DNA from 2 places in the Arthrobacter sp. YC-RL1 genome. Region 1 is predicted to be linked to the other one. Evidence: riboswitches for the same ligand, from Rfam matches in the RefSeq annotation. Region 1 holds a riboswitch; the other holds the start of a gene.
The links. Region 1 has a riboswitch for S-adenosylmethionine ahead of ATC04_RS16720 (ABC transporter ATP-binding protein). Riboswitches for the same ligand answer to the same signal wherever they lie in the genome.
Positions count from the first base shown of each region.

Region 2: another riboswitch for S-adenosylmethionine. It lies ahead of ATC04_RS14655 (aminotransferase class I/II-fold pyridoxal phosphate-dependent enzyme); the one in region 1 lies ahead of ATC04_RS16720 (ABC transporter ATP-binding protein).

Region 1 is NZ_CP013297.1:3,631,894-3,639,836, forward strand. Features, by position in the region: gene ATC04_RS16710 (LLM class flavin-dependent oxidoreductase) at 1-542, opposite strand, end outside; gene ATC04_RS16715 (acyl-CoA dehydrogenase family protein) at 605-1,915, opposite strand; SAM riboswitch class I at 1,965-2,055, opposite strand; SAM riboswitch class I at 2,322-2,424, shown strand; gene ATC04_RS16720 (ABC transporter ATP-binding protein) at 2,430-3,251, shown strand; gene ATC04_RS16725 (aliphatic sulfonate ABC transporter substrate-binding protein) at 3,340-4,362, shown strand; gene ATC04_RS16730 (ABC transporter permease) at 4,368-5,204, shown strand; gene acs (acetate--CoA ligase) at 5,278-7,239, shown strand; gene ATC04_RS16740 (BCCT family transporter) at 7,352-7,943, opposite strand, start outside.
Region 2 is NZ_CP013297.1:3,164,353-3,172,295, reverse strand. Features, by position in the region: gene ATC04_RS14675 (flavin reductase) at 155-391, opposite strand; gene ATC04_RS14670 (methionine synthase) at 467-1,507, opposite strand; gene ATC04_RS14665 (putative oxygenase MesX) at 1,545-2,537, opposite strand; gene ATC04_RS14660 (LysR family transcriptional regulator) at 2,660-3,601, shown strand; SAM riboswitch class I at 3,823-3,913, shown strand; gene ATC04_RS14655 (aminotransferase class I/II-fold pyridoxal phosphate-dependent enzyme) at 4,054-5,370, shown strand; gene ATC04_RS14650 (cystathionine gamma-synthase) at 5,367-6,572, shown strand; gene ATC04_RS14645 (hypothetical protein) at 6,736-7,068, shown strand; gene ATC04_RS20050 (hypothetical protein) at 7,255-7,380, shown strand; gene ATC04_RS14640 (hypothetical protein) at 7,447-7,943, opposite strand, start outside.

The DNA of each region.
Region 1 (7,943 bases):
TCAAGCAGCTTGTAGACGACCTCGAGGTATTCGTCCGCATGGTCGTAGCGCTCATCGTGCTCCATCTGGTCTTCCTGGCCCATGTTGCGGGCGGCCGAAGGCAGGTAGCCGGTGACCACGTTCCAGCCCACGCGGCCGTTGGTCAGGTGGTCGAGGGTGGCCAGGCGGCGGGCGAAGGGATACGGGTGCTCGTAGGCGGTGCCGGCGGTGACGCCGAAGCCGAGGTTCTCGGTCACCGCGGCCATGGCGGAGACCAGCAGGAACGGGTCGTTGACCGGGGCCTGGGCGCCGGTGCGCAGCGGGGACTCGTTGGTGCCGTTGTACACGTCGTAGGTGCCCAGCACGTCGGCGATGAACAGACCGTCGAACTTGCCCTTTTCCAGCACCTTGGCCAGGTGGGTCCAGTAGCCGATGGTCTTGTAGTCGGCGGCCTTGTCCTTCGGGTGGCGCCACAGGCCCGGGGACTGGTGGGCGACGCAGTTCATGTCGAAGGCGTTGAAGAGGATTTCCCGCTTCGCGTTATGTGGCTGGTTCTCGCTCATGGATGTGCCCCTTGTTCGTGGTTGAGAAGTGGAAGTCTGGTGGGTGCGCGGCGCGGCGGCCGCTAGCCGGCGTGGTGCCCGGTGGGTGCGGCGAGGTCGCCGGTGACCGAGAGGCGCTGGGGCTGGACCCCGTTGATCTCGTAGTCCCCCACGATGCGCGCCTTGTAGATGGCAGGGTTGTGGGTGGCGATGGTGCGCGCGTTGCGCCAATGCCGGTCCATGTTGCAGCTGCTGCGGGTGGACGAGGCGCCCAGCCCGTCGAAGAGCTTGCTGGTGGCGCTGATGACCAGCGGCTGCACGATGGTCTGCGCCCGGTTGGCGGCCAGCTCGCAGACCGCAAATCGCTCCTCCGCGTTCAGCTGCGCGTCCTGCAGCGCGGCTTCGACCTCCAGCACCGCTCCGATGACCACCGAGTCCGCGGCGAAGACCTCCGCGGAGACCTCCCCCACCAGCTGCAGCACCTGCGGTTCGCGGTGCACCGGGACGCCGGTGCCGGTGGTGAAGCTGCGGGTGCGCGCCTGCACCGAGCTGCGCATGTCGTTCAGCGCCGCGCGGCCGATGCCTGCCTGCACCGCCATGAGCACCAGCTGGAAGATCGAGGCCTCGGGGTCGTTGGGATCCTCCGGCATGAAGCTGTCCACCGGCACCTGGTGGAACTCGGTGGTCCCGGTACCGGTCAGCCCCTGGCCGAAGCCGTCCCAGTCGTCCAGGATCTTCACGCCGCTGTGCTGGGTAGAGACCACGGCGATCTGGCGTCCCGGGCGCTCCGGATGGGCCACCGCGACGGTGGTCCAGTCCGCGAAGATGGTGCCGGTGCAGTAGTACTTCTCGCCATTGACCACCCAGCGGCCGTCGACCTGGCTGGACTTGGTATTCAGCGTGCCCAGCGCGTTGCCGCCGTTTTCGGTGTAGGCGTTGCCGACGATCTGCCCGGCCGCGATGCGGGCGAACCACTTGGCCTTCAGCTGCTCGTCCTGCAGGCGCAGCACGTCCTCGACGAAGGCAATGTGCGCGCGCCAGAGCTGGCCGATATGGGAATCGGCCTCGGAAAGCTCGATCAGCAGGCGGAAGACGTCGCTGAGCCGGGCGCCGTGGCCGCCGTCGGCGACCGGCAGGCGCAACGCCCCGAAGCGGTCGCGGTTCAGCAGGCCCACCTGTTCGAAGGGCAGGATGCGATTGCGGTCGCGCTCCTTGGCGCCGGCGGCGATCTGGGCGAACACCGGACGGAAAATCGCTGCAAGGCGCTCGTAGTCTTCGTCGGCCCCCGGCCCCGGAGTCATCTTGAGCAGCTGGCGGGTCGGACGGTCTTCGGTGAACTCGTCGAGCTCCAGCGCATTGCCGGCCCCCGGGGTGCTCAGCGTGTTGAAGTCCACCTCAAAATCGTTTTGGGGTGCGCCAAAAGACATAAAAAGTCCTCGATTCTTTCCATCGATCCTGGCGGTAGCACCGTCCCTGTCATGGGTGGTTGCTGCGGCGTCGTGGAGCCAGATCTCTCAGCCGCTCTGGATGGGTCGTAATCATTTGTAGCCGTAACAATCGGGCGGCTCCAAGCCCCGTAGTCATATTTCGTCGCTGAAAACGCACGGGTTGCAGAGGCTCGCGAGTGCCGATTGCCGCGAACCGCCGAAGATGACCCAAGGAAGAGGGGCAAAGATCGATCAAACCAACGTTCAATGAAATAAATAACGAAATATCCCACATATTACGCGTTCAGATCGAATATTTTTCATGTTACGCAGGATTTGCAATGGAATCGTTCGAATGCATGTAATGGATGCGTAACCATCCCGAGCGGCCGAGAGATCTGGCTCTATGACGCCGCAGCAACCACCGTTGAATTCCCGGAATTCACGGCCGGTGCTACCGCCAGGACCGATGGAGATGATCATGGCTACTGCCTTTGCCCTGCCTCAGACCGAGGTTGCAACCAGCGCATCCAGCGCGCTGTCCGTGGACTTCCACAATGTCTCGCGCACCTTCACCACCAAGAAGGAGCAGCGCACCGTCCTCGCAGACGTCAACCTCCACATCGAAGCAGGACAGGTGGTGGCGATCCTCGGAGCCAGCGGCTGCGGTAAGTCGACGCTGCTTCGCTCGGTGTCCGGCTTGGACCATCCCACGGGTGGCGCCGTCTTCACCGGCACCCGGGAAGTCAACGACATCAACGAGCTGTGCGCGGTGGCCTTCCAGGAGCCACGGCTGCTGCCATGGCGTTCGGTGCGCGAGAACATCGCACTCGGACTGGCTCCGGGGACCAGCAAGCCGGCCGGCATTGAACTCATCAACCAGCTGCTGGAGCTGACCGGGTTGACCCACGCGGCCGATCTGCGGCCACGCGAAATTTCCGGCGGCATGGCACAGCGCGTATCGCTCGCCCGAGCACTGGCCCGCCGCCCCGGCGTGCTGCTGCTCGATGAACCATTCGGCGCACTGGATGCACTGACCCGCCTGAAAATGCAGGACCTGCTCCTGTCCATCCATGCGTCGTTCCCGACCACCGTCCTGATGGTGACCCACGACGTCGACGAGGCGCTGACCCTGGCAGATCGGGTGATCGTCCTGGGGCGTGCCAATGGCCAGCAGTCAGCGACGGTCATCGAGGACCTCCGGCTGTCCGCGGCGCACCCGCGTAGCCACAGCGACGCACTGTTCGTCACCAACCGCGCCCACCTGCTGGGACTGCTAGGCGTCGACACCGCAAACCACTAATACCGGTTTCGCCACCGGCATCTCGACTTTCTTCTACGGCTGCATCCACGCAGCCGCTGCACTCGCACGCACAAATCAAGGAATTTCCATGCTCGCACACCGTTTCACCCGTCGTACCGCACTGTCCATCGCCGCCTTGGCCGTCGGCGCCGTAGCCCTCTCCGGCTGCGCCGGAGAGAACGCCTCGGCAGCCGGCGACGGCAAGACCCTGTCCATCGACTACGCCACCTACAACCCGCTGAGCCTGGTGCTCAAGGAAAAGGGTTGGCTGGATGCGGCAGCCAAGGAACAGGGTGTCACCGTCGAGTGGATCCAATCCGCCGGATCGAACAAGGCAAATGAAGCGCTGCGCGCCGACGCGGTGCAGGTCGGTTCCACCGCTGGCTCCGCCGCACTGCTGGCCCGCTCCAACGGCTCGCCGATCAAGACCATTTCGCTCTACTCGCAGCCTGAATGGGCGGCGCTGGTGGTCAACAAGGACTCGAAGATCACCACCCCGGCAGATCTGAAGGGCAAGTCGGTCGCCGCTACCAAGGGCACTGATCCGTACTTCTTCCTGCTGCAGACCCTTGAGGAGGCCGGTCTGAGCGAAAAGGACATCACCCTGCAGAACGTCCAGCACGCCGATGGGCGCACCGCGTTGGCCAACGGCTCGGTCGACGCATGGTCCGGTCTCGACCCGATCATGGCCGCCGCCGAACAGGACGGCGCCAAGCTGTTCCACCGCAACCTGGACTACAACACCTACGGCGCACTGAATGCCCGCGCGGACTTCATCGAGGAAAGCCCGGAGCTGGCCCAGCTGGTGGTCGACTCGTACGAGAAGGCCCGCGAATGGGCCGTTGCGAATCCGGACGAAACCGCGGACATCCTGGCCGAGGTCGCAGGACTGGAGTCCGAAGTCGCCCAGACGGTGATCAACGAACGCTCGAACCTGGACGTGGACACCGTTCCCGGCGAATCCTTCACCAAGGTGCTCGGCAACATCGCCCCTACCTTGGTTGCCAGCGGCGACGTATCCAAGCAGGAAACCGTTGACGAAGCGCTGGCCACCCTGGTGGATGATCAGTTCGCCACCAAGGCCGACGCCAAGAACATTTCCGGAGAGTAATCATCATGTCCACGCCAACTCAGATTTCCCAGGCAGCCGGCGGCAGCTCTGCCGCTGCCGACCGGCACAAACCTGGCTTCGCCGCTCGGATCCTGCAGGCGCCCAAGTGGCTGTTGTCCTTGATCCTGCCGGTGGTCATTGTCGCGGTATGGCAGTACGTCACGGTCAGCGGCATCGTCGCCCCCTGGTCGCTGCCGACCCCGGGTGCGGTGCTCGCCGCGGCCGGTGAGCTGTTCCAAGACGGAGATCTGAGCAAGCATGTCGGAATCTCCACCCAGCGAGTCCTACTGGGCTTCGCGATCGGCTCGCTGCTCGGATTGCTCTTTGGCGCGCTGGTGGGCCTGTCCAAGCTCGCCGACGCCCTGCTGAGCCTGAGCATCGGGGCTCTGCGCGCGGTCCCTTCACTTGCCTGGGTACCGCTGCTGGTGCTGTGGATGAAGATGGGCGAGGATTCCAAGGTCACGCTGATCATCATCGGCGCGTTCTTCCCGGTCTTCACCACCGTCTCGCTGGCCCTGCGCCACGTCGATGCGCAGCTGGTGGAAGCCGCACGCTCCTTCGGGTTCAAGGGCCTGAACCTGCTGCGTACGGTACAGCTGCCGGCAGTGGTCCCGTCCATTTTCTCCGGACTCCGGCTTGCACTGGCCCAGGCCTGGCTGTTCCTCGTGGCAGCAGAATTGCTCGGCGCCTCGATGGGGCTCGGATTCCTCCTGACGGATTCGCAGAACAACGGCCGTCTGGACCGCTTGATCTTGACCATCATCCTGCTCGCGATCTTCGGCAAGATCACCGACGCCCTGCTGTCGGTGGCCGAACGCTGGGCCATCCGGCGCTGGACGTAAACCGGGCACCGACACAGCCCATGTCCTAGTCCGCCACCACCCGATTTCGCATTTCAACCCAAGGAAAACCGCAATGACCACCGAATTGGCATCCAGCACAGCAGCCGCGACCACGGAGAACCGCCATGAATTCTGGGACGAAGCGGCAAACCTTCTGGATTGGGAAACCCCCTGGCACACTACCAGTCAGATCATTCCGGCGGATCCCCAGGCCCAGCGCGGCCCGCAGATCTCCTGGTATCTGGGCGGCACGCTGAACGCCGCAGTGAACTGCGCGGACCGCCACGTGGCCGCCGGCAACGGGGACAAGGTGGCCCTGTACTTCGAGGGCGAACCGGGCGACCGCATCGCGGTCACCTACAAGAACCTGCAAGAACGCGTCTCGCAGGCCGCCAACGCGCTGCTGGAGCTGGGCATCACCAAGGGCGACCGCGTGGTCATCTACCTGCCGGTGCTCATCGAAACCGTGGTGATCACCTTGGCCTGCGCCCGCATCGGCGCCATCCACTCGCTGGTTTTCGGCGGGTTCTCCGCAGAGGCCCTGAAATTCCGCGTGGAAGACACCAAGGCGAAGCTGCTGGTCACCACCGACGGGCAGTTCCGCCGCGGCACCTCGGTGCCGGTGAAGGACAATGCCGACCAGGCCGTGTCCGGGGAGAACAGCATCGAGAAGGTGCTGGTCATCCGCCGCACCGGCGATGACATCGCTTGGACCGAAGGCCGCGACGTGTGGTGGCACGAGGTCGTCGAGACCCAGTCCACCGAGCACACCCCACAGTTCTTCGACTCCGAGACCCCGCTGTTCATCATGTACACCTCCGGAACCACCGGCCAGCCCAAGGGCCTGGTGCACACCACCGGCGGCTACCTCACCCAGGCGGCCTACAGCTACAACCTGCTGTTTGCCAACCCGGACCGGGCCCAGCGCGCCGACGACGTGCACTGGTGCACCGCGGACCTGGCCTGGGTCACCGCGCACACCTACGAGATCTACGGTCCACTGGCCAACGGCGTCACCCAGATCATCTATGAGGGCGTGCCGAATGCCCCGCACCCGGGACGCCACTTCGAGATCATCGAACGCTACCGCGTGACCAGCTACTACACCGCGCCGACCCTGGTCCGTTCGCTGATGGGCTGGTTCCCGGACGGCATCCCTGCCAGCTATGACCTGTCCTCGATCAAGATCGGCGGCACCGTAGGCGAATCGGTGAACCCCGAGGCCTGGCGCTGGCTGCGCTCCCAGGTAGGCCGCGACACCGCCGAAGGCATCGCCATGGTGGATACCTGGTGGCAGTCGGAGTCCGGGGCGACCATCCTCTCCCCGCTGCCCACCGACACCCACTTCAAGCCGGGCTGCGCCGCGCGCGCTCTGCCCGGGGTGAGCGTGGACATCGTGGACGCAGCGGGGAACACCGTGGGGCCGAACCAGCAGGGAAACATCGTCATCACCGAGACCGGGCCGTCCATGGCCCGCACCGTGTGGGGCAACCCGCAGCGCTACTACACCAGCTACTGGCAGCAATACGTCGAGCAGGGCTGGTTCCTCGCCGGGGACGGCGCGCGCTTCGATGAGGACGGGGACATCTACATCCTCGGCCGCACGGACGACGTGATCAACATTTCCGGGCACCGGCTGTCAACCATCGAGATCGAGTCGGCACTGGTCACCAACGCCGGCGTGGTGGAGGCCGGGGTCTGCCCGACCCAGGATGCCAAGACCGGGCATGCGGCCACCGCGTTCGTGGTCCCGCTGGACAAGTCGCTGATCGCGCTGGATCCCGATGAGGCCACCGCCGCACGCCAGGCCGAGTTCATCGCCCAGTTGCGCGGCACCGTGGCCGCTCAGATCGGCCCGATCGCCAAGCCGCGCGATGTGGTGCTGGTTCCGGACGTCCCGAAGACCCGCTCGGGGAAGATCATGCGGCGCCTGCTCACCCAGCTCTTCGAGGGCACCACGCTGGGCGACACGACAAGCCTGCAAAATGAGCCGTGCATCCCGGAAATCAACGAGATCTGCCGCGCCCGGGGCTGACCGCAGCCGCTGTCCGCATTGATTAGAAGCTGGCCGGGCCCGTGCACCATGCACGGGCCCGGCCAGCTTGTTCAGTTCCGGTTGCCTTGCCGGGGCAGCCCATCAGTCGGTGTCAGGATTTCTTCGGATCGCCGGGCTTCGGCCCGGCCGTGTCGGTTGGCTCGGTTGGGTCAGCTGGTTCGGTGGCCAGCAGCACTTCGCGCTCTTCCACCACCGTCCCGTCCTCGGTGCCCAGCTTCGCCGCCTCGACCACCGGAATCTCGGTGGTCATCAGACTGAATCCGCCGCCCTCATGGCGGTCCACGCCGCGCGAGACCGAATTCTCCAGGACCTGGCGCGCCACGGTGCTGCGCAGCACCAGCGGATCCTTGCTCAGGTCCTTCCAGATGGCCACGCACAACAGAAGCATCACGACGACAAACGGCAGCGCCGACACAATGGTGATGTTCTTCAGGCCGTTCAGCGCTTCGGCTGGATTGTCGCCGCCCGCCAGCAGCATCACGGCAGCCACCGCTCCGGTGGCCACACCCCAGAAGACGACCGATTTCCGCGTGGGGTTCTCGGCGCCCTTCTCGCTCAGGGCGCCCATCACGATGGACGCGGAGTCCGCTCCGGTGACGAAGAAGATCGCGATGAGCAGCACTGCCAGCACCATCAGCACCACCGACACCCATCCGGCAACCGGAAGCTGTCCCAGCATGTCG
Region 2 (7,943 bases), 470 kb from region 1:
CGGCCTCTCGCGATGCTTGATTGCGGGCAAAGTCGGATTTGATGGCGCAGGCAATGAACACCGTAGGTTCTCTTGCCTGAATATGTTTGACGATTTCGCAGCACAGCAATGCGCGTACGCGATCTAACACAGATTCGGCGCTACTCAGTTATGTTCAAATCTGTGCCTGGGCGAAGCAGCCGATGCCGCTGGTTGCGCTCAGTTGCGTTTCCTCTACGTCCCACATATAAAGAAAATGCACGATGAAGCAATGGCCAATGAAGAGCACTGCAGACGATGAAGAGAATCGAGCCACTGATAACAATTGCAACGGCAGCTGCGCGCTCACCGATGTCACCGACGACTTGGTCAGCGCCACCGGGCTCTGTCCTGCATCGGTGGTAATCAGCACGATGCCGCCGGAGCGCCCGCGAAAGAGCGCCTTGAAGTCTTCCGCGGGGGCAGCGACGGCTCCGCCACTGCGATTTTAGACGCGGGCGCCGACAAGCTCCTCGCGCAGCACAGCGGCCCCGGCGCTTAGCGCACTTAGCTTGGCCAGTGCCACATCACGGGGGAACGGCGCCATGCCGCAATTGGTGCTCGGGATGAGCTTGTCAGCATCCATGTACGCCAGCGCCTTGCGCAGGGTTTCCGCCACCTCGTCAGGGGTCTCGACCTGCTGATTCGCCACGTCGATGGCGCCGAGCATGACCCGCTTGCCGCGCACCAGCTCCACGACCTCCACCGGGACGTTCGAGTGGTGGGATTCCAGGGAAATGGTGTCGATGGAGGAGCGCTGCAGCAACGGGAAGGACTTCTCGTAATGGCGCCATTGGGTGCCCAAGGTCGCCTTCCAGTCGTTGTTCGCCTTGATGCCGTAGCCGAAACAAATATGCGCCACGGTCTCGGCCTTCAGGCCCTCGCAGGCGCGCTCCAGCGCTGCCACGCCCCAGTCGGCCACCTCGTCGAAGAACACGTTGAACGCCGGCTCGTCGAATTGGATGACATCCACGCCCGCGGCTTCCAGTTCCTTGGCCTCCTGGTTCAAGATGGCCGCGAACTCCCAGGCCAGCTTCTCGCGGCTGCCGTAGTAGCCGTCGTGCAGGGTGTCCACCATGGTCATCGGGCCGGGCAGGGTCCACTTGATCTGGCGGTCGGTCAGGGTGCGCAGGAACTTCGCATCCTGCAGAAAGACCGGGGCCTTGCGCTCCACCGCGCCGACCACGCTGGGCACGCTGGCCTCATAGCGGTCGCGGATCAGCACCGTCTGCTTGTTCTCGAAGTCAACGCCTGACAGGTGCTCAATGAAGGTGGTGACGAAGTGCTGGCGGGTCTGCTCGCCGTCGGAAATGATGTCGATCCCGCGCCGGGTCTGCTCCAGCACCGCGGCGCGCATCGCGTCCTGCTTGCCCTCGGGCAGCACCGCCCCCTCAAGCTTCCACGGCGACCACAGGGTCTCGGTTTCCGAGAGCCACGAAGGCTTGGGCAGGGAGCCGACGATGGAGGTGGGAAGCAGGGTGTTGGTCATAACTGGTCCTTTGAATTCGTGAGGTGTTCAGGGGCGCTTAGGCGGCGGGGACGGCGTAGCCGGCGGCCCACTCTTCGAGCAGTGCGCGGTTCGGGGTGATGAAGTGTTCTTCGGTGTACTTGCCCTGGCTCGCGCCCAGGCGGGTGCGTTCCTCGCGGTCATAGGAGACCAACGTGCGGGAGAAGTCCTGCACCTCCAGGCTCGGACGGTAGACCGCCGGGGCCGGGGAGTTCGCGTTGTAGATCTCCGGGCGGTAGATCTTCTGGAAGGTCTCCATGGTGGCAATCGTGCTGGCCAGCTGCAGGTTGGTGTAGTCGTTCAGCAGGTCGCCCCGGAAATAGAAGGCCAGCGGCGCGACGGAGCCGGCGGGCATGAAGTAGCGCACGCGCAGGCCCATCTTCGCGAAGTACTCGTCGGTCAGGGAGTAGTCGTCCTGCTGGTATTCCAGGCCCAGCACCGGGTGGCTGTTGCCGGTGCGGCGGTAGGTCTTGGAGGTGGAGACGCTGATGCAGATCACCGGCAGCTGCTCGAAGCGCTGGCGGTAGGCTTCCGAGTCAAGGAAGTGCTGGAAAAGCCGGCCGTGCAGCTCCCCGAAGTCCTCCGGGACCACCGGTTTGCCCGAGGCGTCGGCAGTTGCCGGCAGCAGCACGCTGAAGTCGTAGTCCCGCACATAGGAAGAGAAATTATTGCCCACGATGCCGTGGGTGCTCGTCCCGGTGTAGCGGTCCAGGATGCTGGTGTTCAACACCTCCAGCAGCGGGAAGTCCTGCGCCCCCTGTGCCGAGTCGAAGTGCACGTTGGCGGAGATGATTTCCAGCTTCAGCGTGAAGCGCTCGCCGTCCGGATTGTCCCAGTGCATCAGGGAATTCAGGCGCCGGTCGATCATCGTCAGCGCGTTGCCCAGGTTCTCCCGGCGGTTCTCGCCGCGGGCCAGATTCGCGAAATTCGTGGTGATGCGCGAACTCTCGGCTGGAGTGTAGTCCTGGTTGAAATCGGTGCTGGAAATGCTGAAGGTCAATGCGTCTGCCATGGCGGCCAATCTGTTGCTCATGGGCCTGGACAGGCCTGAATCAAGTGGATGCCTCAATCATGCAGGGCCTTTTTCGATATCGGGTAACTGGGGCTAACTATGGATTGATATAGACTCAGCCTATGGTTCAAAAGGCAAGCGGCTTGACGCTGCAACAGCTTCGCTACTTCACCACGGTCGCGACCGAGGGCTCGATCTCCGCGGCCGCTGACCTGCTCTACGTGGCCCAGCCGAGCATGTCTGCCGCGATGAAGGAGCTCGAAGCACGCCTGGGGCGCACGCTGCTGGTGCGTTCAGCCAAGGGCGTGACGCTCACCGTCGAGGGCGCTGAATTCCTGGGCTATGCCCGCCAGGTGCTCGAACAGGTGCAGCTGCTGGAGCATCGCTACCTGGGCCGCCCGCCTTCCCGCCGCCTGCTGGGCATTTCGACCCAGCACTACTCGTTCTCCGTGGATGCGTTCGTGCGCATGGTCCAGGCCAGCGGGGCCGAGGAGTACGAGTTCTCGCTGCGCGAGACCCGCACTGAGGAGATCATCGAGGACGTGCGCACGCTGCGCAGCGAAATAGGTATCCTCTACCGCAACGACTTCAACCGCAAGGTCATCGACAAGCTGCTGCGCGAATCCCGGCTGGTGTTCCACCCGCTGTTCCTTGCAGATCCGCACATCTTCATCTCGCGCACCAACCCGCTGGCATCCCGCCGGCGCGCCACCCTGGAGGACCTCGAGGACCTGCCCCGGCTGACCTTCGACCAGGGCGCGAACAACTCGTTCTACTTCGCCGAGGAAATCCTCTCCACCCTCTCCAGCAAGCGCGAGATCAGGGTCTCGGACCGCGCGACCATCTTCAACCTCATGATCGGCCTAGGCGGGTACACGATCTCCACCGGCATCATCAGCGACGAGCTGGACCCGTCCATCGTTGCCATCCCGCTGGATATCGACGAGCGGATCGAGATCGGCTGGATCGACCACGCTGCGATCCCGCTGACCGAACAGGCCCAGCGCTACCTTGAGGAAGTACGCTCGGTGGTCTCCGAGTTCGGCGTTCACTTGCTGGGCTGAAACGTCATAGTGAGTCTTCAATTCGTCCTCACGCGACACATATAAGCCCATAATTCCCGGAATTCAGGGGTTTTTGCCCCATTTAGCGCGTCACATGGGCCATACGGGGCATGGCCCAGCATGACGAAACCGCGACATATGACGGGCCGCGGCACTGCATTAAGCGCCGGCCGCGCCCCCGCTTGCGCCTGCCGGCACCGGTGGCCAACCATGGAACTACTTACCCATCTAGAGCGACTAAGAGATCTGGCTCGTCGACGTCGCAGCAACCATCGGGAAACCGAAAGGTGCTAATGCCAGGAACGATGGAGCAGCTCCGAGCCGCGTTATAAACCGCGGCGCTGTGCCTCGTACCGTGATGTCCAGGCCGGCAATCGGCCTGGCACCGGCGGTGCGCGGCACCGTGTTCGGTGCACTCTCTCGTGGACTACACAACGAGAAGGAGTACTGCCATGGCCCAGCCACGAGACCTCGCACAGCAGTCAACCGCGGCGATCCACGCCGGATACACCCCGAGCGGGGACTACCGACCGCTGACCGTGCCGCTGTATTCCTCCGCGGCCTACGAATTTCCCTCGCACGCCGATGCGGTGGAGAAGTTCGCGCTGCGCCAGTCGGGCTTCACCTATTCGCGCACCGGGAACCCCACGGTGTCGGTCTTCGAGCAGCGCGCCGCCGCATTGGAAGCCGGAGCCAACGCGGTGGCCACCGCCACCGGCCAGGCTGCCGTGGCGCTGGCGCTGCTGGCGCTAACCCAGGGACCCAAGCACATCATCGCCTCCAGCCAGCTGTACGGCGGCACCGTGGACCTGCTCACCGATTCATTCAACGACTTCGGCATCCGCATCAGCTTCGTGGACCCGGATGACCCGGCGGCATGGGAGGCCGCCATCGAGGAAGACACCCGCGCGTTTTTCCTTGAATCGGTCACCAACCCGCTGTCCACGCTGCCGGATTTGCCGGCGCTCAGCGAGATCGCCCACCGCCACAACATCCCGGTGGTCGTGGACAACACACTGGCCACCCCTGCAAACTTCCGGCCGCTGCTGCACGGCGCGGACATCGTGGTGCATTCGGCCACCAAGGCCCTGGCCGGCCACGGCCAGGTGCTCGGCGGCGTGGTCGTGGACTCCGGGACCTTCGACTTCTCGGACCCGGTCCGCTGGGCGCAGGTCGCCGCGCCGCGGGCCCGCTACGCCGGCACCTCGCTGCTCGAACGCTACGGGGCCGGAGCCTATTCCATGCTGGTGCGTTCCAAGTTCCTGCATGACTTGGGCCCGACCCTGCCGGCGGCCAGCGCCCATGGCATCCTGACAGGCATCGAGACGCTGTCCGTGCGCACCGCCGCGGCGCAGCAGAACCTGCTGCTGTTGGCAAACTTCCTGCAGGCGCACCCCGCGGTGGCGCAGGTGCACCACCCCAGCCGGCCCGGGCACCCGCACTTTGAGCGGGCCAAACGCTTCTTCCCGCGCGGCACCGGCAGCGTGCTGGCGGTGGAACTGCACGACGAGGCCCTGGTCTCCGCGTTCATCGACAGCCTGGAGGTGATTGTGCTGGCCGCCAACATCGGCGACACCCGCACCATGATCGCCCACCCTGCCACCATGACCCACTGCCGGCTCTCCGAAGCGCAGCTGGCCGACGCGGGCCTGAACCGCGCGGTGCTGCGGATCTCGGTAGGACTGGAAGACCCCGCAGACTTGATCCGCGACCTGGACCGCGCGCTGAATGCGGCCCAGGCCGCCACCCGAGAGGAGAGCTTCGCATGAGCGGCTTCAACACGCTGGCGGTGCACGCCGGCCAGGAAAAGGATCCGCACACCGGTGCGGTGATCCCTCCGATCTACCAGACCAGCACCTTCATCCAGGACGGCATCAACGTGCTGCGCGCGGGCCACGAGTACTCCCGCGGATCCAACCCGACCCGCAACGGGTTCGAAACCCAGCTCACCGCTTTGGAAGGCGGAGCCGCAGGCTTCTCCTTCGCCTCCGGGATCGCGGCGGAAGACGCGCTGCTGCGGGCGCTGCTCGCCCCGGGCGACCACATCGTGCTGGGCGCCGACGGCTACGGCGGCACCAACCGGCTGATCACCCGCCTGCACCACAAGTGGGGCATCACCGCCAGCGCCGTGGACATCACCAACCTCGATGCGGTGCGCGCAGCGCTGCGCCCGAACACCGCGCTGCTGTGGGTGGAAACCCCCTCCAACCCGCTGCTGGGCATCGCTGATCTGGCAGGCTGGGCCTCCGTGGCCGCGGAAGCCGGCGCGCTGCTAGTCGTGGACAACACCTTCGCCACCCCGTACCTGCAGCGTCCGCTGGAATTCGGCGCGCACGCGGTGGTGCACTCGACCACCAAGTACATCGGCGGGCACTCGGACGTGCTTGGCGGCGCGGTGATCGTGGGGGAGCACCTGCACCGCGGGCAGTCGCTGGCCGAGGCCGTGGGCTACCAACAGTTCGCCGGCGGCGCGGTGTCCGGGCCGCAGGACAACTACCTGGCCTCGCGCGGGCTGAAGACCCTGGGCCTGCGCATGGAACGCCACTGCACCACCGCCTCAACGCTGGCCGGATGGCTGGAGGACCGGCCGGATGTCACTCGTGTCTACTACCCGGGGCTACCCGGGCATCCAGGACACGAGCTCGCCACCCGGCAGCAGCGGGACTTCGGCGGGATCCTCTCGCTGCAGTTGGCTGACGAGGCAGCCGCCCGCGCCTTCGCCGAGTCTATGGAGCTCTTCCAGCTCTCGGTGTCGCTGGGCGGGGTGGAATCCCTGGTCTGCTATCCGCGGGAAATGACCCATGCGTCGTTGATCGGCACCCCGCTGGAAATCCCTGCGAATCTGGTGCGGCTGTCGGTGGGCATCGAGGAAGCCGACGACCTGTTGGGCGACCTGGAACGCGGGTTCGCTGCAGCGGCAAAGGCGTCCAGGGCCGGCAGTATTCAGCACCAGAGCTTTGCTACCGCTTGATCTGCCGTCAGAAGATTGTCCGGTGGTCTTCCGCACCGGAAAGCTCGCGTCGACGGCAAATCGTTGGCACGGCTCAGTTAATTCTCTCCTGTGGTGCGCGCCATGCACGGAATACTGGGTTCCAAATGCGATGATCTCCGGTAACTGTGATTGGGGAACCAAAATGACAACTGCATTCCGGGAGCCGAACAGGTCGCAAAATCCAATGAAAACACTTGGCATCGCGGGTGCGGTGGACATGGTCGGTTTGAACATCACCGTGCTGGCCTTCTTTGCCTTGTGGCTGATTGCCGACAGCGCCGCCATTGGCCGCATGGAATCGGAATCCAGTATTGATCCGGGCCAGATGCTTCCGAACTCGGAATTGATGTGGTTGGCAGCGCACGGTTCCGTGCTGATGGTTGTCGTTCTGGATTTGCTGGCTATTGTGTTGCTGGTCAAGAACACAGGTGTCCTGCAGCATGCCGCCATGGAAAATAGGTCTCATGTCTCTTGAAGAATCCAATGACGTTGAAAGCCACTCGCGTGGGTACCGCAATCCTCAACGGAGGCCGGGGTAGGTCTGGGACGCTGAGAACGGCCAGCTAGCCATGTAGGGCGACCGGTTTACGGGCACCATAGCCATCCGCCGTTAGAGGTTCGGATGAGCGCAACGGACCCTCGGTAGTCCTAGCGTGGGTGTATGAAGCACATAACTCTGGAGATCATTAATGTAATTGATCTTCCTGCCGCTCCGATTTTCGTCACCATGTCGGTCGCTGGCGGCCTCGTGAAGTCCGAGAACGCCGTCGCCGTGGCCAATCCGTAGCTCACCGACCAGTGCCATCGAACATGAGTGACCTCTCATTCTTTGCGCGGTGGCAACACCTTGGAGCTAACGCCTGAGTTTCCTGATCGCCCAAGCTACTGTAGATCCAGCAAGGAATAGAAGCGCGGATGCTGTGAATAAGCGGGGGTAGGCAGAAGAATCCGGGACATCGGTCCTACTGCCTAGATCCGGCGTCAGTTCTCCTGCCACGTCTGCTGCAGGTGCTCTGCGATTCCGTCGGTTCTGGACAACTTTATTGAACACAGGGCCTATGGTTCCAACTAGCCAGATCAAACCACCCCCGGTGATACCGGCCGCTGCGGAGGCGAGGAAGAGCTTGCGCTGGACGTTTGTCTCCTCTTGCTGGTCGATGCCGGCTAACCGAAATCCCGCGCTGGTGTCAGCACTTCGAATGGGAAGCCTCCATGTGGGAGCAGTCGGGTCTACTACCTGTGGGCTTGAGATGGTCGGTACGTACTCGGCTGGGAGATCTCTGGGTTGGATGCTGACCACAGATTCAGTAGCTACCGACTGAATGTCCAGAAGGTCAGTGACAGCGGGCA